DNA from 2 places in the Streptomyces sp. V4I23 genome. Region 1 is predicted to be linked to the other one. Evidence: riboswitches for the same ligand, from Rfam matches in the RefSeq annotation. Region 1 holds a riboswitch; the other holds the start of a gene.
The links. Region 1 has a riboswitch for glycine ahead of gcvT (glycine cleavage system aminomethyltransferase GcvT). Riboswitches for the same ligand answer to the same signal wherever they lie in the genome.
Positions count from the first base shown of each region.

Region 1 (10,817 bases):
GGCGCTGCCGGCCCAGACCTGCGAGCACGCGGTCCTGCTCGTCTCCGAGTTGGTGGGCAACGCGGTGCGTCACACCGGGGCGCGCGTCTTCGGTCTGCGGATGCTGCGCCGCCGCGGCTGGATCCGGGTCGAGGTGCGCGACCCGTCGCGCGGACTGCCCTGCCTGATGCCGGTGCACGACATGGACACCAGCGGCCGCGGTCTCTTCCTCGTCGACACCCTCTCCGACCGCTGGGGCGTCGACCTGCTGCCGCGCGGCAAGACCACCTGGTTCGAGATGCGGGTCGTCGACCGCTGAGACGCGTCGGCCGTACCGGCCGTGAGGACCCGCAGAAGCCCCCGTGCGCCGTCGGCGCGTCGGGGGCTTCTGTGGGGAGCGCCGTGGATCGGGGGGGGGGTATCCACGGCGGCCGATGACGACCTGGCCCGGGTCAATGGGGGGTCGCGCTCTCGACTATGACAGACGGGCGCCTCATCGCCAAGACTCCAGATGATGGCAAAGTCGAATGAATCGGACACCTTGAGGGTGAATCGTAGGTGAAGGGGAGCATCGCCCTTGTAATCGCCGTACAAGTATCGGCCTGTGTGAGTGTTTCGTCGGTCAGTGGTCCTGGGTGTGGGTGCGGATCCGGCGACCCGTAGTGCGGATGAATTGGGTCAATCATTACCTTTCGCCCTGTCCGCCCCTACTGTGCATCCGTCACCCCGAACCGCCGCGGACTGCGTGCGGTGACCACCACGGAGCTGCTGAGCTGATGCATCCGACGACCTCCCTCACCCAGCGGACCACGGTGCTCCTCGTGGGCGCCCTCCTCGTTCTGCTCACCGGCTGCGGCTCGGGCGGCGAGCAGAACGAGGCACGCGGCACCAAGCAGGCCGCCCCGCCCGTCGAGCCCAGGAAGACCGCGGCCGCCCCCGCCGGGCTGCCCGGCATGCCGCCGGTCCAGGATCCCCAGGACATCTACGCGGCCGACCGGCCGGGCATGCTCTCACCGGCCGTCAAGAACTTCCCCTCCCGGGTGTACGTCCCCAACACCAACTCCAACACGGTCTCGGTCATCGACCCCGCGACGTACAAGGTCGTCGACACCATCCCGGTCGGCGTGCAGCCGCAGCACGTCGTTCCCTCCTGGGACCTGAAGACGCTGTGGGTCAACAACAACCGCGGCCACACGCTCACGCCGATCGACCCCGCTACGGGGAAGGCGGGCGAGCCGGTCGACGTCCACGACCCGTACAACCTCTACTTCACGCCCAACGGCAAGTACGCCGTCGTCATGGCCTCCCTCGACCGCGAGCTCGTCTTCCGCGACCCGCACACCATGGAGACCAGGCACACCGAGCCCGTCTCCTGCTACGGCGTCAACCACGCGGACTTCTCCGCCGACGGCCGGTACTTCATCGTCTCCTGCGAGTTCTCCGCCGAACTGCTCAAGGTCGACACGGAGAAGGTGAAGGTCGTCGGCCGGCAGCGGCTGCCCTTCGAGGGCGCCATGCCCCAGGACGTCAAGCTCTCCCCGGACGGCAAGACCTTCTACATCGCCGACATGATCGCGCACGGCGTATGGGTCCTCGACGGGGAGAAGTTCACCGAGCCCGCGCTGATCCCCACCGGCAAGGGCGCCCACGGCCTCTACATCAGCCGCGACTCCAAGGAGATGTACATCCCCAACCGCGGCGAGGGCTCGATCTCCGTCTTCGACTTCGCCCGCAACAAACTGACGAAGAAGTGGTGGCTGCCGGACGGCGGCAGCCCGGACATGGGCGGCGTCTCCGCCGACGGCAAGGTGCTGTGGCTCTCGGGGCGCTACGACTCCGAGGTGTACGCCATCGACACGAAGACCGGCAAGCAGCTCGCCCGCATCCCCGTCGGCAGCGGCCCGCACGGGCTCGCCGTCTACCCGCAGCCCGGCCGCTACTCCCTCGGCCACACCGGCGTCTTCCGGTAGTCCCGGACAACGCGCCGGCGGGCGGCCGCGTACCCGCTCAGTGCGCCGTGAGGACCGCCTCCGAGCCGACAGGCCTGTACCCGGCCGCCTGGAACGCCCGTACGCTGCGGGCGTTGCCCGGCGCCTGCTGCGACCACACCACCGGCCCCGGCACCAGATGCCGGGGCTGCTCTGGGTAAACCCACCAGCCTCAGAAACCACCAACGGCCCCTGCCCTGGTCAGTCACGAACCGGGCAAGGGGCGGCACGCGCCAGTGCCTGGCCGAGGCCCTTTCCGCGCGCCTCCTCGTCGACCTCGACCGACGCCTCCCAACGGCCCGCCACCCCGCGGCCGAGGATCAGCACCCCTGCGTCGGCGGCCCACACCCGCACGTCCTGGCGGTGCTTGAGCGCACGAGCCACGCGGGGATGCTCCGGGTCCACCAGCTCACGCAGCCGGAGACCGGGGGCACCGGGCAGCGAGCCGGCGACGGTCACCAGGTCGATGGTGTCCATACGGCGGCCCGTGCGGGCCATCAGGGCACACAGGAACTCCGGGTTCATCGCCGCCGCGAGCGGATCGGCCGCCGTCGCGGCCAACTGCTCCCCCACCCACGCCGGATCCTCGTCCGTGAAGACCACCGAGTGGGCGGTGAAGGCCACTACGCCCGCGTCCCGGGCGTCCGGCTGCCCGACCACCGTCACCGATCCGTCCGGCGGCGGAAACCGTCCCTCCGCCGCAGCTCCGAGAATCTCCGCCAGTTTCCCGCTCATCGCACGCCTCCCCTCGCCCGTGGTCCCGGGCTCCCCTCCATGATCACTCAGGCGGGCCGATAATCTGACCCCCGTCAGTAATGCACCAAGAAGGGGTGGACTGTGGCGGACATCGAGGAAGCACGCAAGGCGTTCGACCGTTACGACGCGGACGGCGACGGCTTCATCACTGCGGCCGAGTACAAGACGGCGATGGCTCAGATGGGTGACTGGAACGTCACCGAGTCCGTCGCCGAGGCCGTGATCGCCTCGCAGGACACCGACAAGGACAAGCTCCTGTCGTTCGACGAGTTCTGGACCCACCTGAACAAGGCCTGAGCGCTGAGACCTCGGCGCCGTCCGCCGGCGGCCGTCAGCGCATCGCCCGGCTGGACACCGCGGCCGCCGCGACGGACGTGGTGACGCGCGAGACCTCCGCCGGGACGTGCGAGTGAGCCCGCAACGACGACGAGGCGCCCCCGGGGATCCGGGGGCGCCTCGTCCGCGTCAGGCGCTCAGCACTCGATGATGTTCACCGCGAGACCGCCGCGCGCGGTCTCCTTGTACTTCACCGACATGTCCGCGCCGGTGTCCTTCATGGTCTTGATGACCTTGTCCAGGGACACCTTGTGGGTGCCGTCGCCGCGCATGGCCATACGTGCGGCGGTGACGGCCTTGACCGCCGCCATGCCGTTGCGCTCGATGCACGGGATCTGGACGAGGCCGCCGACGGGGTCGCAGGTCAGGCCCAGGTTGTGCTCCATGCCGATCTCGGCGGCGTTCTCGACCTGCTCCGGGGAACCGCCGAGCACCTCCGCGAGCGCGCCCGCGGCCATCGAGCAGGCGGAGCCGACCTCGCCCTGGCAGCCCACCTCGGCGCCGGAGATGGAGGCGTTCTCCTTGAAGAGCATGCCGATCGCACCCGCCGCGAGCAGGAAGCGCACGACACCTTCCTCGTCGGCGCCGGGGACGAAGTTCATGTAGTAGTGCAGGACCGCCGGGATGATGCCGGCCGCGCCGTTGGTGGGGGCGGTGACGACCCGGCCGCCGGCCGCGTTCTCCTCGTTCACGGCCATCGCGTAGAGCGTGATCCACTCCATCGCGAGCGCCTGCGGGTCGCCCTCGGAGCGCAGCTTGCGGGCCGTGGTGGCCGCGCGGCGGCGGACCTTGAGACCGCCGGGCAGGATGCCCTCGCGGGACATGCCGCGCGCGACGCACGCCTGCATGACCCGCCAGATGTCCAGCAGGCCCTCGCGGATCTCGTCCTCGGTGCGCCAGGCCTTCTCGTTCTCCAGCATCAGCGCGGAGATCGACAGGCCGGTCTCCCGGGTGAGGCGCAGCAGCTCGTCACCGGTGCGGAAGGGGTGCTTCAGCACGGTGTCGTCGAGCTTGATCCGGTCCTCGCCGACCGCGTCCTCGTCGACGACGAAGCCGCCGCCGACCGAGTAGTACGTCTTCTCCAGCAGGGCCGTGCCGTCGGCGTCGTACGCCCACAGCGTCATGCCGTTGGCGTGGTAGGGCAGCGCCTTGCGGCGGTGCAGGACCAGGTCCTTGTCGAAGTCGAAGCCGATCTCGTGCACGCCGAGCAGGCTGATGCGCTTCTCCGCCTTGATCTGCTCGACCTGGTCGTCGGCGCTTTCGACGTCGACCGTGCGCGGAGAGTTGCCCTCGAGGCCCAGCAGGACGGCCTTGGGGGTGCCGTGGCCGTGGCCGGTCGCGCCGAGCGAGCCGTACAGCTCGGCCCGTATGGAGGCGGTGTGGGCCAGCAGGCCCTCGTTCTTCAGCCGCCGGGCGAACATCCGGGCCGCGCGCATGGGGCCCACCGTGTGGGAGCTGGACGGGCCGATGCCGATCGAGAACAGGTCGAAGACCGAGAGGGCCACGGGGAACTCCTTGTGGGTGGTAGACGCCGTTGTCTGCCGGGTGGTGCAGAGGCAATGCGTGCAAACGTGGTGCTTACGTGGTGCGGGGCACCGCGCTCACGGTCCAGTGTGCGCGGTGCCCCTTTTGTTTCGCTCCGGGATGTTACGGGAGATCCGTCACAGTCCGGGGTAGAGCGGGTACTTCTCGGTGAGGGCGGTGACCCGGGCGCGCAGGGCCTGCGCGTCGTAGGCGGGCTTCAGGGCCTCGGCGATGATGTCGGCGACCTCGCGGAAGTCGTCGGCCGTGAAGCCGCGGGTGGCCAGTGCCGGGGTGCCGATCCGCAGGCCGGAGGTGACCATCGGGGGCCTCGGGTCGTTCGGGATGGCGTTGCGGTTGACCGTGATGCCGACCTCGTGGAGGCGGTCCTCGGCCTGCTGCCCGTCCAGCTCGCTGTTGCGCAGGTCCACCAGGACCAGGTGCACGTCGGTGCCGCCGGACAGGACGGAGACGCCGTGCTCGGTGACGTCGGCCTGGGTCAGGCGTTCGGCGAGGATGCGGGCGCCGTCCAGCGTGCGCTGCTGGCGCTCCTTGAACTCGTCGCTCGCGGCGACCTTGAAGGACACCGCCTTGGCCGCGATGACGTGCTCCAGCGGGCCGCCCTGCTGGCCGGGGAAGACCGCGGAGTTGATCTTCTTGGCGAGCTCGGCCGTGGACAGGATCACACCGCCGCGCGGACCGCCGAGGGTCTTGTGCGTGGTGGTGGTCACGACGTGGGCGTGCGGGACCGGGTTGGGGTGCAGGCCCGCGGCGACCAGGCCCGCGAAGTGGGCCATGTCGACCATCAGGTAGGCGCCGACCTCGTCCGCGATCCGGCGGAACGCCGCGAAGTCCAGCTGGCGCGGGTAGGCGGACCAGCCGGCGACGATGAGCTTCGGCTTGGACTCCTTGGCCAGGCGCTCGACCTCGGCCATGTCGACCTGGCCGGTGGCGTCGTCGACGTGGTAGGCGACGACGTTGTAGAGCTTGCCGGAGAAGTTGATCTTCATGCCGTGGGTCAGGTGACCGCCGTGGGCCAGGTTGAGGCCCATGATCGTGTCGCCCGGCTTGAGCAGTGCGAACATGGCGGCGGCGTTGGCCTGCGCGCCGGAGTGGGGCTGCACGTTGGCGTGCTCGGCGCCGAACAGCTCCTTGATGCGGTCGATCGCGATCTGCTCGACCACGTCGACGTGCTCGCAGCCGCCGTAGTAGCGGCGGCCGGGGTAGCCCTCGGCGTACTTGTTGGTCAGGACGGAGCCCTGGGCCTCCATGACCGCGACCGGGGCGAAGTTCTCCGACGCGATCATTTCCAGGGTGGACTGCTGACGGTGGAGCTCGGCGTCGACGGCGGCGGCGACATCCGGGTCCAGCTCGTGAAGAGGGGTGTTGAGAAGCGACATCACTCGGTCCCTAAGGTCTTGGGTCAGCCCGCGAAATCGGTGTACTCGTCGGCGGAGAGCAGGTCCTTCGGCTCCTCGCTGACGCGCACCTTGAAGAGCCAACCGCCCTCGAAGGGCGCCGAGTTCACCAGCGACGGGTCGCCTGCGACGTCCTCGTTGGTCTCGGTGACCTCACCGCTGACCGGCGAGTACAGGTCGCTGACCGACTTGGTGGACTCCAGCTCGCCGCAGGTCTCGCCCGCGGTCACCGTGTCACCCACCTCGGGAAGCTGGACGTACACCACGTCGCCGAGCGCGTTGGCCGCGTGCTCCGTGATGCCGACCGTCGACACGCCGTCCTCGGCGGCCGACAGCCACTCGTGCTCCTTGCTGTAGCGCAGCTGCTGGGGGTTGCTCATGACCTGAATTCTCCTGTACGCGGGGGAGTGGTGGTGAACGAAGAGAGGGTGCGGACGATCACGTCTGGCGCTTGTAGAACGGCAGCGCCACGACCTCGTACGGCTCGTGCGTGCCGCGGATGTCGACACCGACGCCCGGCGTGCCCGGCGCGGCGTGGGCGGCGTCCACGTACGCCATGGCGATCGGCTTGCCGAGGGTCGGGCTCGGCGCGCCCGAGGTGACCGTGCCGATGACCTTGCCGTCGGCGACCACGTCCATGCCGGCGCGCGGGACCCGGCGGCCCTCGGCGATCAGGCCGACGAGCTTGCGCGGCGGCGCCGTCTCGGCGCGCTCGGCGGCGGCCGTGAGCGCCTCGCGGCCGACGAAGTCGCCGTCCTTCTCGAACTTCACGACCCGGCCGAGGCCCGCGTCGAACGGGGTGAGCGCCGTGGTCAGCTCGTGCCCGTACAGCGGCATGCCCGCCTCCAGGCGCAGCGTGTCGCGGCAGGACAGGCCGCAGGGGATCAGACCGGCCGACGCGCCCGCCTCGGTCAGTGCCTGCCACAGCTTCTCGGCGTGCTGCGGCTCGACGAACAGTTCGAAGCCGTCCTCGCCGGTGTAGCCCGTACGGGCGATAAGGGCCGGGACGCCCGCGACGGTGCCGGGGAGGCCCGCGTAGTACTTCAGGCCGTCGAGGTCGGCGTCGGTGAGCGACGCGAGGATGCCGGGGGACCGCGGGCCCTGGACCGCGATCAGCGCGTAGGCGTCACGGTCGTCGCGTACCTGCGCGTCGAAACCGGCCGCACGCTCGGTGAGCGCGTCGAGGACGATCTGGGCGTTGCCGGCGTTGGCGACGACCATGTACTCGGTCTCGCCGAGGCGGTAGACGATCAGGTCGTCGACGATCCCGCCGTCCTCCTGGCAGATCATCGTGTAGCGGGCCCGGCCGGGGCCCACCGTGCCGATGTTGCCGACGAGCGCGTAGTTCAGCAGGTCGACGGCCTGCGGGCCCGTGACGGTGATCTCGCCCATGTGCGACAGGTCGAAGAGGCCGGCCGTCGTGCGGACGGCGTTGTGCTCGTCGCGCTCACTGGCGTAACGCAGCGGCATGTCCCAGCCGGCGAAGTCGGTCATGGTCGCGCCCAGAGATCGATGCAGGGCCAGGAGAGGAGTGCGGCGCGAAGCGCCTTCGGATAGGGCGGTGGCGGGCGACGGGAGGGATGTACGACGGGGGGCGTTGCTCATAGGTATGGCTCCCAGGGCATGGCTGCGAGGACAATCCTCCCCATCTGTCATCGGAACCTGAGAGGTTCGCCGCGACCCTGCGTTTGGATGGTCGTGGCTTGCACCTTGGGTGGAGCCGTCCGGACGGCTCGCTTTTCAGATCTGCCTCATCGCACGCGGTACGGGGCCTGAGAGATTCAAGGGAGGAACTTGCTCCTTCGGCGCCCCGCCACACCAGGTGGCCGGGACTCTCCCGCGCGGATTCAAGCGGCCGGTATGCAGTTGGCGCGCACATCATTGCATGCCTGCGGCGGGAGTGGGGCGCGCGGACCATGGCAAAGTCGGTTGTCCTGTATTACCAGTTCTTTACACTTCATGGGCAAGGGTGGGGTGACCCGACTTGGGGGAGCGTGATGATGTTGCAGCGGTCCGGCGCATACGCCGCCACGGCCGCGGGGATGCCCGTCCAGCAGGGCGCCTCCGTCAGCGGCCTGCTCGGGGCGCCCGCGCCCGTCCTGCGCGACCTGCGGGCCCGTGCGGGCCGCAGTCCGCGCGCCCTGGTCTTCGCGGCCGGTGACGTGGTGGTCGTCTCCGGGCTGCCCGGGAGCGGCAAGACGACGCTGATGAAGCGTGCGGTGACCGGGCGCGGAATCGACTCGCAGGACACCCGCGACCGGTGGGACGCGCGCGCGCCCCGCTTCCTGCCGTACGCCGTCTACCGGCCCCTCGTGCGCCTCGCGCACTACGCGGGTCTGTGGCGGGCCCTGCGCTCCGGCGAGAGCGTCGTCGTCCACGACTGCGGTACGCAGGCGTGGGTGCGGCGCTGGCTCGGTCGGGAGGCGCGGCGGCGCGGGACGTCGCTGCATCTCGTGCTGCTTGACGTGCCGCCGCGGGTGGCGCGGGAGGGCCAGCGCGAGCGGGGCCGCGGGGTGTCGGGGTACGCCTTCGCCCGCCACCGCCGGGCGGTGGGCCGCCTGATCGCCGACGCGGAATCGGGCCGTCTGCCGCGGGGCTGCGCGGCGGCGGTCCTGCTGGACCGGGAGGCGGCGGGAAGGCTGCGCGTCATCGGCTTCACGGCGGACTGACCCCGAGGGGTGATGTGGTCGGGGCTCCGCCCCCGCGCCTCGCCGACCCGGCTCGGCTCTCTCGTCGGGGCTCCGCCCCGAGCCCCGCGCCTCACACAGCGGCAGGGCTGGATTATCGTCGACGCCGCGAACACGCACGGCCGGGGTGCGTGCCCCGGGGAGGAAGAGACGAGCGCATGGAGAATCCGTACCGCGGCTGGCCCGGGAACGAGCTGGAGGAGGTCCTCGCCGCCTCCGTCGGCAGTCCCTCCGCCGGAGCCCGCCTCGTCGAGGTGCTCGGCCGCAGCAGCCTCTGGGTCCCCCTGCCCAACGGGGGCGGGCCCGACAGCATCGGTCTCGACCTGCCCACCATGGAGATCGAGGGCGCCGCCTACGTCCCCGTCTTCAGCTCCGAGCAGCAGTTCCTCGCCGTCGTGGGTTCCCCCATGTCGTTCACCGTCGCCCCCGCCCGCGAGTTCGCCCGTGGCCTGCCTCCGCAGCTCGGCATCGCCGTGAACCCGGGCGGCACCGTCGGCGTCCCCCTGCCGCCGCCCGCCGTCGCCGAGTTGTGCCGCGCGGGGCGCACCCCGCTCGACGGCCCCGCGTCCGGCGGGCGGGTGCGGCTCTTCGAGCCGGACTGGCAGGAGGAGCCCGTCGACTTCCTCGCCGCCGCGGCCGGCGAGTTCGAGGCCGCCGGCGTCGTGCTGACCGCCCGCCGGGTGCTCGCCTCTGTCGAGGGCGAGGCGCCGGCCCTCTTCGTGGGAGTCCAGCTCTCCTCCTGGGAAGGCGCCGACCGGAACGCGCCCATGGACGCGCTCGGCCGCGCGCTCGGCCGCGTCCAGGTCCCCTGGCCGGTGAATCTCGTCCTTCTGGATGTCGCGCAGGACCCGGTGGGCGACTGGATGCTGGAGCGTGTACGCCCCTTCTACCAACGACATCACGTGTAGAAGTCAAGCCGGTGCCAGGACTGCCGCTTAAGCTGGTTTGATGACCTGGCCGGAGGTCCCCTGACACAGGGACGGACCACTCGGGCACGGGTACGGATCGAAGAGGGGCGGAATCCAGGGTGAGCGCGTCAGGCACCGCGGCGACCGGGCAGGTCGAGCACATGCTGCGCCAGGTGACTCCCGGGCGCTACGACGCGTACGAGGCACTTCTGCACGCCCTCGCCGATCCCGCCGGTGGCCGGATCTGGATGCTGCTGTGGCACGGACAGCCCGGTTCCCCCGATGCGCAGTACGGGAACATGGAGGTCGACGGCGTCGGCTACGCGCCGTGCGTCACCTCCGCGCAGGAGCTCGCCGTCTCCGGCTGGAGCCGCGCGCACGAGGTCGTCACCGGCCGGGACATCGCCCGTGCCCTGTACCCCGAGCGCTGGGGCATCTGGCTCAACCCGCACGCGCAGGGCGGCGGCGTCGGCATCCCGTGGCTGGATCTGCGCCGCATCGCCACCGGACTCGACCGGATGCCCGCGGGCCCGCTGCGACTGTCGGACCCGGCCGTCGAGATCCCCCAGTTCTACGCGCTGCTCACACAGAACGCGCACCGCACGCCGGCCGTGCGCTCGCTGCGCCGCGCCTGGGTGCAGCCGGCCGTCGGGCCCGCGTACCTCGCCATCGGGCTCGATCTGTACGACGCCGGACCGCAGGCGGTCGACGCGGCGCGGGCGATGATGCAGCAGTCGATCGGCGCGGTCCCGGACGGGCTGCCGGTCTCCACGGTCGCGCTGTCCGATGAGTACGACCCGGTGACGATGTGGATGCGGGCGAACGCCCGGCCCTTCTACGACCGCGAGGCGCACGGCGGGGCCCAGCCGGCCGGCGGTTACGGTTACCCGCCCGTGGGCGCTCGCTGACCGGTCCTCGAACTCTTGCGGATACCGGGAATGTTCGTCCCCCGTGCAGGGATGTCCCGTATCCGGCCGGTTTGTTGGGCGTCCGGGTCTCGACTAGGTATCACCGTTATCCGGACCGTTCTCCCAGGTGACTCCCGTCTGTAGTGTTCGGCCGGTCAAGACTTCCACATGGTGAACCAGGGGTGGACCCATGCGAATTTTCAAGTCCGGGCCTGTCCGGGCGATCACGGCGGTGATAGCCGTCGGCCTGATCGCGACAGGTTGCGCCAGCGAGCGGGACAAGGGCGGTGACAAGGCGGCGAAGGACACCTTCGTC
Region 1 covers NZ_JAUSZW010000004.1:2,416,677-2,427,493, reverse strand. Annotated here, with positions in the region: gene QFZ82_RS13080 (anti-sigma regulatory factor) at 1-298, shown strand, start outside; gene QFZ82_RS13075 (YncE family protein) at 756-1,949, shown strand; partial or broken gene QFZ82_RS13070 (GNAT family N-acetyltransferase) at 1,987-2,702, opposite strand; gene QFZ82_RS13065 (EF-hand domain-containing protein) at 2,805-3,020, shown strand; gene QFZ82_RS13060 (L-serine ammonia-lyase) at 3,197-4,564, opposite strand; gene glyA (serine hydroxymethyltransferase) at 4,721-5,980, opposite strand; gene gcvH (glycine cleavage system protein GcvH) at 6,004-6,378, opposite strand; gene gcvT (glycine cleavage system aminomethyltransferase GcvT) at 6,437-7,603, opposite strand; glycine riboswitch at 7,750-7,848, opposite strand; gene QFZ82_RS13040 (AAA family ATPase) at 7,996-8,667, shown strand; gene QFZ82_RS13035 (enhanced serine sensitivity protein SseB) at 8,844-9,593, shown strand; gene QFZ82_RS13030 (enhanced serine sensitivity protein SseB C-terminal domain-containing protein) at 9,713-10,501, shown strand; gene QFZ82_RS13025 (ABC transporter substrate-binding protein) at 10,692-10,817, shown strand, end outside.

Region 2 (10,817 bases), 4.2 Mb from region 1:
AGACACTGGAGAAGGAGCAGGCCACGGCGACCGTGGAGCGTTCGGAGAAGATCATTGTCGACGCCTTGCGACCGGCGGAGCGGCCTGACTACGCTCGGTCGTCCTCCCAGTGAAACGGGGAAGCATGGAGTCTGCTGCCGGGCCAGGGCGGAAATTTGCAGGGGGGCGACGCACCGGATCGGTGGCGCGTGGTGGAAACTGTCCGGTGGTTACGGACGTTGTGAAGATGTCCGGGTCGGCAGGTGTGTTCGTTCAGGATTCGTCCTGCCCCACGGGCGGGTCTATTTCGGTCAAGGGGAAACGCCCGTGAAGTTGTTTGGAAAGTTGTTCGGCAAGAGCGCACGCGAGGACGGCAACGCCCGCCACCGCGCGCCGCGCCACGGCCAGAGCGAGGAGCAGGGCGCCGAGCGGCCGCTGTTCCGCGACGAGGTCGCCGGTGGCGACAATTCGGGCGGACAGGGCGCGTCGTCTGTTGACCCTGCCGGTGCCGGGCGCATAGGTTTCGGGGAACCATCAACCTCAAGTGCGGGTGGAGGGTTTGCCCCCGATCCGTATGCGACCAATCCCCACGCGGGACAACCGCGGCAGGAGGATCCCTCCATGGCGGGTCTGCCGGTTTGTACGAGGTGCGGCCACCGGAACACCGAGGCCGGTCGGTTCTGCTCCAACTGCGGTGCGCCGCTTCGCGGTGGTGCTCCGGCCGAGCGCGCCTCCGAGACGACGTCGACCATCTCGATCTCTGGGATCGAGGCGTACGACTCCGAGGTCACCGGGCAGACCGCCCTGCCCTCGCTGTCGCCCGAGGCTCAGGCGGCGGTCGACGCCCTGCCGCTCGGCTCCGCCCTCCTGGTGGTGCGCCGCGGCCCGAACTCGGGCAGCCGCTTCCTGCTGGACGGTGACCTGACGACCGCGGGCCGTCACCCGCAGAGCGACATCTTCCTCGACGACGTGACGGTCTCGCGCCGCCATGTGGAGTTCCGCCGAGGCCCGGACGGCAGCTTCAGCGTCTCCGACGTCGGCAGCCTCAACGGCACGTACGTGAACCGCGAGCGGATCGACTCGGTGGTCCTGGCGAACGGTGACGAGGTCCAGATCGGCAAGTACCGGCTGGTGTTCTACGCGAACCAGCGGGGCGTGTGACCGTTTCCCCAGACTCCGTCCGGGGGGACTCCCACAGGGAAGGTACATGCTGCGTACACCGACGGGCGGTGCCGGACACGGCACCGCCGGCCCGGGCGACCGGCTGATGAGCATCGGCGCGGTGCTGGCACGGCTGCGCGACGAGTTCCCCGAGGTGACGATCTCCAAGATCCGTTTCCTGGAGGCCGAGGGGCTCGTCGAGCCGCGCCGGTCCCCGTCGGGGTACCGCAAGTTCAGTGCCCAGGACGTCGAGCGCCTGGCCCTCGTCCTGCGCATGCAGCGCGACCACTACCTTCCCCTCAAGGTCATCCGCGAGCAGCTGGACGCCCTCGAGCGCGGCGAGCAGATCCAGCTGCCCGTCCAGGGGGCCCAGCGCGAGCTGTTCGAGGGCGGTGACGGGGGCGAGAGCGACCGCCGTACCGCCCGGCGGCTCGGCCGGGCCGAGCTCCTGGCAGCCGCGGAGGTGGGCGAGGAGGACCTGGCCGAGTGGGAGTCGTACGGGCTGCTCACGGCCGACGCGAGCGGCGGTTACGACGCCGAGTCGGTGACGGTGGCCCGGCTCGTCTGCGAGCTCGGCAGATTCGGACTCGAGCCGCGGCATCTGCGGGCGATGAAGGCGTCCGCCGACCGGGACGCCGGGCTGGTCGAGCAGATCGTGGCGCCACTGCGCAGACACCGTAATCCGCAGACCAGAGCGCATGCGGAGGCCACTACGAGAGAGCTGGCCGCGCTGTCCGTGAGACTGCACGCGGCCCTGGTCCAGAGCGCCCTCGGAGTGCGGCTGCACTGATCTTGGCCCAGCCCGACTACCCAAACCTCGTCCGCACGTCCTAGGGTTGCTGTGTGAACGAGCTCGACGTTGTGGGTGTCCGGGTCGAAATGCCCTCGAACCAACCGATCGTGCTCCTGCGTGAAGTGGGAGGCGATCGGTACCTCCCCATTTGGATCGGACCGGGGGAGGCGACCGCGATCGCCTTCGCGCAGCAGGGGATGGCCCCCGCCAGACCCTTGACGCACGACCTGTTCAAGGACGTCCTCGACGCGGTGGGCCAGGAGCTCACCGAGGTCCGCATCACCGACCTGCGCGAGGGCGTGTTCTACGCGGAGCTGGTCTTCGCCAGCGGTGTCGAGGTGAGTGCCAGGCCGTCCGACGCCATAGCGCTCGCCCTGCGCACCGGGACCCCGATCTACGGCAGTGACGGTGTGCTCGACGACGCGGGGATCGCCATCCCGGACGAGCAGGAGGACGAGGTGGAGAAGTTCCGCGAGTTCCTCGACCAGATCTCGCCGGAGGACTTCGGTTCCAGCAGCCAGTGAGGCCGTCGCGGGCGGTGAGCACCCGGCCGTGCGGCATCGGCGCATTCGAGTAGCCTTTCCCCGGATCGGGCACGAGAAACCACTCTCAGGGTGATTATCACTCGGCGTGCCGAGTGTGGCGATCGTTGACGCACCCCTGGTGACTCCCTACCTTCGAGGTGGCAGGTCAAGGACGGAGGTCGGCGTGAGAAGCAGCGGCGACAGTACGGCTGGGGGCGGCCCCGGAATCAGTCCGGTGGAAGGCGGGCCGTATCCGCTGCACGACAGCGCGGCCGACCCCTTCACGGACACCATCGGATACCGCGGACCGACCGCGTGCGCGGCGGCGGGAATCACCTACCGGCAGCTGGACTACTGGGCGCGTACGGGCCTGGTGGAGCCGAGCGTGCGGCCGGCGTACGGATCGGGCACACAGCGGCTCTACAGCTTTCGGGACGTGGTCGTCCTCAAGATCGTCAAGCGGTTCCTGGACACCGGCGTCGCGCTGCAGAACATCCGCGCCGCCGTCCAGCACCTGCGTGCCCGGGGCTTTCGCGACCTCGAGCGGATGACGCTGATGAGCGACGGGGCGACGGTGTACGAGTGCTCGTCGCCCGACGAGGTCGTCGACCTGCTCCAAGGGGGTCAGGGCGTCTTCGGGATCGCGGTGGGCGTCGTGTGGCGCGACGTCGAGGCGGCCCTTTCGCAACTGCACGGAGAACGCGTCGACACGGGCGAGACGCTGATCGGCAACAACCCCGCCGACGAGCTGGCGAGGCGCAGGCGCGACCGCGCGGGGTGATCCGGGTGCCGCGCCCCAGCGGCACCAGGCGGACACAGGCGTCGCCGCGCTGTTCGCGCGGCGACGTTGTCAGTGGTGTAGGGCAGCATCGATGGTGTGAGATCCGCGCCGACGATCCTGCATCTGGACATGGATGCCTTCTACGCCGCTGCCGAGCAGGCGGCGAAGCCCTCGTTGCGCGGAAAGGCCGTGGTGGTCGGGGGGCTCGGGCCGCGCGGAGTGGTCGCCACCGCGTCGTACGAGGCGAGGCGTTTCGGCGTGCACTCGGCGATGCCGATGGCGCAGGCCAGACGGCTGGCGCCGAACGCGGCATACCTGGTGCCGCGGTTCTCGCTCTACCGCTCGGTCAGCGAGCACGTCATGGAGCTGCTGGGGCGGCTGTCGCCGCTCGTGGAGCCGCTCAGCCTGGACGAGGCCTTCGTCGACCTGGAGGCGGGCGGTGCCGCCGACGACTCGGCCTCGGCCCGTGCGACGGGAGAGCGGCTGCGGGCCGACATCCGGGCGATGACGGGGCTGACCGGGTCCGTCGGCCTGGCCGGCTCCAAGATGCTGGCGAAGATCGCCTCCGAGCAGGCGAAGCCGGACGGTCTCGTCCTGATAGAGCCCGGCACCGAAAGAGAGCTGCTCGGGCCCCTGTCCGTGCGGACACTGCCCGGCGTGGGCCCCGCGACGGGTGAGCATCTCCGACGCGCGGGGATGACCACGGTCGCCGACCTCGCGGAGGCAGGCGAGGACGAGCTCGTACGCCTGCTGGGCAGGGCCCACGGCACCGCGCTGTTCCGGATGGCGCTCGGGCACGACGACCGGCCGGTGGTCGCCGAGCGGGACGCCAAGTCGGTGTCGGTGGAGGACACCTTCGACGTGGACCTGCACGACCGGGTGCGGGTGCGGATCGAGGTGGAGCGGCTCGCCGAGCGCTGCGTGCAGCGGCTGCGGGCGGGCGGACACTCCGGCCGGACGATCGTCCTCAAGGTCCGGCGCTACGACTTCTCGACGCTCACGCGCTCGGAGACGCTCAGGGGGCCGACCGACGACCCGGCCGTGGTGCGGGAGGCCGCGGGCCGGCTGCTGGAGTCCGTGGACACGACGGGCGGTGTACGGCTGCTCGGAGTCGGGGTCACGGGGCTTGCCGACTACACGCAGGAGGACCTTTTCGCGCAGGCCGCGGCCGAGGAGGCCGCGGCCTCCTCGGCCGCGTCGTCGGTCGAGGCCGGTGAGCCGCCGGAGGGGGCCGAGCGCGAGGAGGCGCCGGTGGAGCCCGGACCGGCCGGGCCGATCGCGCGGCACTGGTCCGCGGGGCAGGACGTCCGGCATGCCGTGTACGGGGCGGGCTGGGTGCAGGGGAGCGGCGTGGGGCGCGTGACCGTGCGCTTCGAGGAGCCGGGATCGGCGCCGGGCCGGGTGCGCACGTTCCGGGTGGACGACGAGGACCTCCAGCCGTCGGACCCGCTGCCGCTGGTGCCGGCGGTCTCTCCGCGGACCGATGCGTCCGGGGAGGAGGCGGTCGCCTCGGGTGGGCCGGCGGCGGGGGCCGAGGGGCCGCTGCCGGAGACGGTTGCCTCGGGGGAGCCGGCACCGAGGGCCGGTGGGCCCGGCAGAGACGCGGCCGCTTCGGATGGGGCGGCCACAGGGCCCCCTCATGCGATCGCTCGGCCGGGGCCTGAGGCGCCGGGTGCCCCTCCGCCGGGAGCGGCGGAGGGGAGCGCGTCCGTTCCGGGCGGCGACGAGCACAGGGTGGCGCCGAGCACCTGACGGCCGAGGGAGCCCACAGACCGCCGGGCTCGTCCTGGAGCGGACCGGAACTCACCGGGCAGGGCGGTCGGGGCGCCCGCGTCGGAATGCCACGGCTCGCGGGCCCAGCCGGGGGCTGAGGGGGGGCCGGCGTCAGTGCTCCTGACGGGGCCACGGAGCATGGCGTCCGATGCGGGAAATGGGGCCCTCGACCGGGGGCTGAGGTGGGAGGGAGGGACGGCGTCAGTCCTCCTGGCCTGTGACCTGGCCGAAGGAGCGGTCGCCGGCGGACGGGGCAGGCGTTGGGGGAGCCGAGAGGTCGAGGCCGTAGTGGTGATAGAGCTGAAGCTCCTGCTCGGGAGAGAGATGCCGTCCGACACCGAAGTCGGGCGCGTCCTTGATCAGGGCGCGCTCGTAGGGGACGTGGAGTGCGTTGTCGACGACTTCGCTCGGCTCCAGGGGCACGAAGGCGTCCCGGCTGAACAGTCCCGTACGAACGGCGGCCCACTCGGGCTGGCCCGTGGCGTCGTCCAGGTAGACCTCGTCGACAGTGCCGATCTTGTGGCCGTCGCGGTCGAACGCCTTGCGGCCTATCAGGCTGCGCGGATCGATATCGGTCTGCACGGTCCCTCCAATGGGTCGCACCTGCTCTCAGTCACTACAAAAGGGCACATCCCGGGTGACGGCCACTTGAAGGTTTTTCATAGGAACGCGCTGGTACCCTGGCAATCGGCTGTTGACCCTGTGCGGGAGAGTCCACCGGTGATCCCACCGGCGGCGCCGAAGGAGCAAATCCTCCCCGGAATCTCTCAGGCCCCTGTACCGCACGGACGAGGTCACTCTGGAAAGCAGGGCGGGCGTCGGACGGCATCCGCTCTCACCGACGGTGAAAGCCGGCGCGTCGCTCCATGGCGCCCGGTGAAGCTCTCAGGTTCGAGATGACAGAGGGGGAGGCCGTCCGGGCATCCGCGCCGCGATGCCCCTCGCAGGTCGCATAAGACCAGGAGGCCTCCCACATGACCGCCAACCGCATTCCGCTCTCCCAGTTGGAGCGAGGCACACCCTTCGAGCAGCGACACATCGGCCCCGACGCCGCTGCCCAGGCGAAGATGCTCGCGCAGGTGGGGTACGGATCGCTCGACGAGCTGACCGCCGCCGCGGTGCCGGATGTGATCAAGAGCGCCGAGGCGCTGAACCTCCCCGACGCCCGCACCGAGGCCGACGTCCTCGCCGAGCTGCGTTCGCTCGGGGACCGCAACCAGGTGCTCGCGCCCATGATCGGCCTCGGCTACTACGGCACCTTCACGCCGCCGGTCATCCTGCGCAACGTCATGGAGAACCCGGCCTGGTACACCGCGTACACGCCGTACCAGCCGGAGATCTCCCAGGGACGGCTCGAGGCCCTCCTGAACTTCCAGACCGTCGTCGCCGACCTCACCGGCCTGCCCACCTCCGGCGCCTCCCTGCTGGACGAGGGCACCGCGGCCGCCGAGGCCATGTCGCTCGCCCGCCGGGTCGGCAAGGTCAAGGACGGCGTCTTCCTCATCGACGCCGACGCCCTGCCGCAGACCATCGCCGTGATCGAGACCCGCGCCGAGCCCACCGGCGTCGAGGTCGTCACCGCCGACCTCAGCGAGGGCATCCCCGCCGAGATCGCCGAGCGCGGCGTCTTCGGCGTGCTGCTCCAGTACCCGGGTGCCTCCGGCGCCGTACGGGACCTGAAGCCGGTCATCGAGCAGGCGCACGAGCTCGGCGCGATCGTCACCGTCGCCGCCGACCTGCTGGCGCTCACCCTGCTGACGTCGCCCGGCGAGCTCGGCGCGGACATCGCCGTCGGCACGACCCAGCGCTTCGGCGTCCCCATGGGCTTCGGCGGCCCGCACGCGGGCTACATGGCGGTGCGCGACAAGTTCGCCCGCAGCCTGCCCGGCCGCCTCGTCGGCGTCTCCGTGGACGCGGACGGCAACAAGGCCTACCGGCTCGCGCTCCAGACCCGTGAGCAGCACATCCGCCGCGAGAAGGCCACCAGCAACATCTGCACCGCGCAGGTGCTGCTCGCCGTCATGGCGGGCATGTACGCCGTCTACCACGGCCCCGACGGTCTGCGCGGCATCGCGGAGCGCACCCACCGCTACGCCACCGTCCTCGCCGACGGGCTGCGGGCCGGCGGCGTCGAGGTCGTGCACGGCGCCTTCTTCGACACGCTCACGCTGCGCGTGCCCGGCAAGGCCGCCGACGTCGTCGCCGCCGCGCGCGAGGGCGGGGTCAACCTGCACCTCGTGGACGCCGACCACGTCTCCGTCGCCTGTGACGAGACCACCGGCCGCGACCAGCTGACGGCCGTGTGGTCCGCCTTCGGAGTCCAGGGCGAGGTCGAGGCGCTGGACGCGGCGAGCACCGACGGCCTGCCGGCTGCGCTGCTGCGCTCCGACGAGTACCTCACCCACCCGGTCTTCCACCAGCACCGCTCCGAGACCGCGATGCTGCGCTACCTGCGCAGGCTCGCCGACCGGGACTACGCGCTGGACCGCGGCATGATCCCGCTCGGCTCCTGCACGATGAAGCTGAACGCGACGACGGAGATGGAGCCGGTCACCTGGCCGGAGTTCGGCCAGATCCACCCCTTCGCGCCCGTCGAGCAGGCCGAGGGCTACCTGACGCTCATCCACGAGCTGGAGGACCGTCTCGCCGAGGTCACCGGCTACGACAAGGTCTCGATCCAGCCCAACGCCGGGTCCCAGGGCGAGCTGGCCGGTCTGCTGGCCGTGCGCGCGTACCACCGCGCAAACGGCGACGAGCAGCGCACCGTGTGCCTGATCCCGTCCTCCGCGCACGGCACCAACGCCGCCAGCGCCGTGATGGCCGGCATGAAGGTCGTCGTCGTGAAGACCGCCGACGACGGCGAGGTGGACGTCGAGGACCTGCGCGCCAAGATCGAGCAGTACGGCGACGAACTCTCCGTGCTGATGATCACCTACCCCTCGACACACGGCGTGTTCGAGGAGCACGTGGCCGACATCTGCGCTCAGGTGCACGACGCGGGCGGCCAGGTCTACGTGGACGGCGCCAACCTCAACGCACTGGTCGGTCTCGCCAAGCCGGGCAAGTTCGGCGGCGACGTCTCGCACCTGAACCTGCACAAGACCTTCTGCATCCCGCACGGCGGCGGCGGTCCCGGCGTCGGCCCGGTCGGCGTACGCGCGCACCTCGCGCCCTATCTGCCGAACCACCCGCTGCAGCCGACCGCGGGCCCCGAGACGGGCGTCGGCCCGATCTCGGCCGCCCCGTGGGGCTCGGCGGGCATCCTGCCGATCTCCTGGGCGTACGTCCGTCTCATGGGCGGCGAGGGTCTCAAGCGGGCCACGCAGGTGGCCGTTCTCGCGGCGAACTACATCGCCAAGCGCCTGGAGCCGCACTACCCGGTGCTGTACACGGGTCCGGCGGGTCTGGTCGCCCACGAGTGCATCGTCGACCTGCGGCCGCTGTCGAAGGCGACCGGTGTCAGCGTCGACGACATCGCCAAGCGCCTGATCGACTACGGCTTCCACGCGCCGACCATGTCGTTCCCGGTGGCCGGCACGCTGATGATCGAGCCGACGGAGAGCGAGGACCTGACCGAACTCGACCGCTTCTGCGACACGATGATCGCGATCCGTGCCGAGATCGAGAAGGTGGCGTCGGGCGCATGGCCCGCGGACGACAACCCGCTGCGCAACGCCCCGCACACCGCGGCCGCCCTCGGCGGCGAGTGGAACCATGCCTACAGCCGTGACGAAGCCGTCTTCCCGGCGGGTGTGAGCGCTGCGGACAAGTACTGGCCGCCGGTCCGCCGTATCGACGGCGCCTTCGGCGACCGCAACCTGGTCTGCTCCTGCCCGCCGCTGGACGAGTACGACAACTGACGCCCTGCGCGCATGGATCGGGGCCGGTACGGAGAACTCTCCGGCCGGCCCCTGGTCGTCTCGGCGACCGCTCTACGCGGCCGTCATCACCTGGCCGGTCTCACGCGGCCGGTGCGGAGCGATGATCTGCCCGTCGGGCAGCAGTTCGCCGGTGTCCTCGAAGAGGAGCACACCGTTGCACAGGAGGCTCCAGCCCTGCTCCGGGTGGTGTGCCACCAGGCGCGCCGCCTCCCGGTCGGCTGAGTCGGGCGTAGGGCAGGCTGGCTGGTGCTGGCACATGGATGGGTTCTTTCCCTGCGGTGTGGTGAGTGTCCTGCGGCTCGATGAGCTGTTCATGGCCGCCCCCCGTCTCTGTCGGTCCGGTCCCAGTGTTCCCCCACGGGCGTCGATCCGCAGGGATTTCACAGCAGCTCTTCCTACTGATTCATGACGCATCACCCGCGTGAGCGGTTCAGCGCAACCGGCCTGTCCTTTCGGGTGGTTCGAAGTGACCCGGCAGGGCTAGTCCGGCCGGGCCATACGCTGCTCAGCAGTACGCCCCGCGACCGGCCGGTCGCGGGGCGTACTGGAGGTCAGGCGAGGTCAGGCGGCCGGTGAGTCGAGCAGGGGCTGCGGTGTCAGCCGCAGGGTCAGCACGGGCAGTAGATCGGCGACCTGGTGCGGCCGGTGAGCCGCGATGCCGGGCGGGGCCGGTGCCAGCGGCACCAGAACGTCGGTCGGCTGAAGAGTGCCGGCGGACGCGTCGGCCTCGATGTCGCGGTGCAGCCAGAGTGTGAGCATGTACAGCTCCGGTACGGACAGCAGGCGCGGCTGGAAAGGTGCTCCCATCGCCTCTGCCTGGCGCAGCGCACGTTCCGTGGAACCGAGATAGGGCCCTTCGAAGAAGTGGGAGAAGGCCCAGCCGTCCGGCGTCAGCCTCGTGTCCGCCGCGGCCACGGCACGATCGCCGTTGCGGATGAGGAAGCGCCAGCCGGCGAGCCGTGTGTACGGGGCGCCGGCGGTCGGGACGACTCGGTCCAGGACATGGACCGGAAGGGGCAGTTCGGGGCTCAGGGGTCCCTGGACGGACCTGAGAGCGGGTGTCGGAGCCTCACGGACGGCCGTGGGGGAACCGAGTGCTGCGAGAACGCTGCGCAGGGCGGGCACGGGGGCCGGGGGAACATGCAGCGGCATGATGGGTCGCCTCTCACTCAAGAGACACGGTGATGCGGGGAGATGCAGACGGCACTGTCGGCGTACGGGCCGCGCGGGGCCGGAAAGACCACCTGGCGCCGAATCCCGGCCCATCCGCAGAGTTTATACGACCCGTGTTCAGTGATTGTTTCCGCTAGCCTTCGCGGTGATTTTTCGCAAGGCGAATACCGGACCCGCCGAGCCCGAGTTTCCGGCGTGTTTTCCGGAGGCCGAGGACGTGGCCTGCGGTTTCTTCCGCGGAGTGGTAGGCCGAATCCGTACGGTGTTTTCGCCCCGGCCGGATCCGGAAAGTGACCGTCGCATCACACCGTGGGAAGTGCCCGGTGAATGTGCCCCGTGCGTACTGACTCCAGACTATCGGGAGCGGACCTGCCGCGCGGGCGTTACGGATCTAAGAGTCTGGGCATTATCGTCCGTGACGCGAGCGGCCCACGCTGCGTGGCTGCCCACTCGAGGAGGGACCCTTCGATGGGGGAGAAGATCGTGGCAGGCGGGTTCGACCTGTCCGATCGTCAACGGTACCGGCGCAAGCTCCAGCAGTGCCTGGCGGGACTGGGGCGGCTGCTGGCGGAGAAGAGGTTCGACCGGCCCAGGAACCTCATGGGGCTGGAGATAGAGCTGAATCTCGCGGATGCGGACGGGACGCCGAGGATGATGAATGCGGAAGTACTCTCCCGCATCTCGAGTCCTGATTTCCAGACCGAACTGGGAATGTTCAACCTGGAAGTAAACATCGTTCCGCACCGGCTGGA
Region 2 covers NZ_JAUSZW010000004.1:6,634,611-6,645,427, forward strand. Annotated here, with positions in the region: gene QFZ82_RS32475 (DUF881 domain-containing protein) at 1-113, shown strand, start outside; gene QFZ82_RS32480 (FHA domain-containing protein) at 178-1,140, shown strand; gene QFZ82_RS32485 (MerR family transcriptional regulator) at 1,187-1,930, shown strand; gene QFZ82_RS32490 (bifunctional nuclease family protein) at 1,984-2,457, shown strand; gene QFZ82_RS32495 (MerR family transcriptional regulator) at 2,642-3,238, shown strand; gene QFZ82_RS32500 (DNA polymerase IV) at 3,335-4,990, shown strand; gene QFZ82_RS32505 (PRC-barrel domain-containing protein) at 5,213-5,605, opposite strand; glycine riboswitch at 5,707-5,804, shown strand; gene gcvP (aminomethyl-transferring glycine dehydrogenase) at 5,986-8,871, shown strand; gene QFZ82_RS32515 (DUF5999 family protein) at 8,944-9,150, opposite strand; gene QFZ82_RS32520 (hypothetical protein) at 9,454-10,044, opposite strand; gene QFZ82_RS32525 (glutamate-cysteine ligase family protein) at 10,534-10,817, shown strand, end outside.
Region 2: it holds a riboswitch for glycine, as region 1 does, so the genes downstream of both, gcvP (aminomethyl-transferring glycine dehydrogenase) here and gcvT (glycine cleavage system aminomethyltransferase GcvT) in region 1, are expected to answer to the same signal.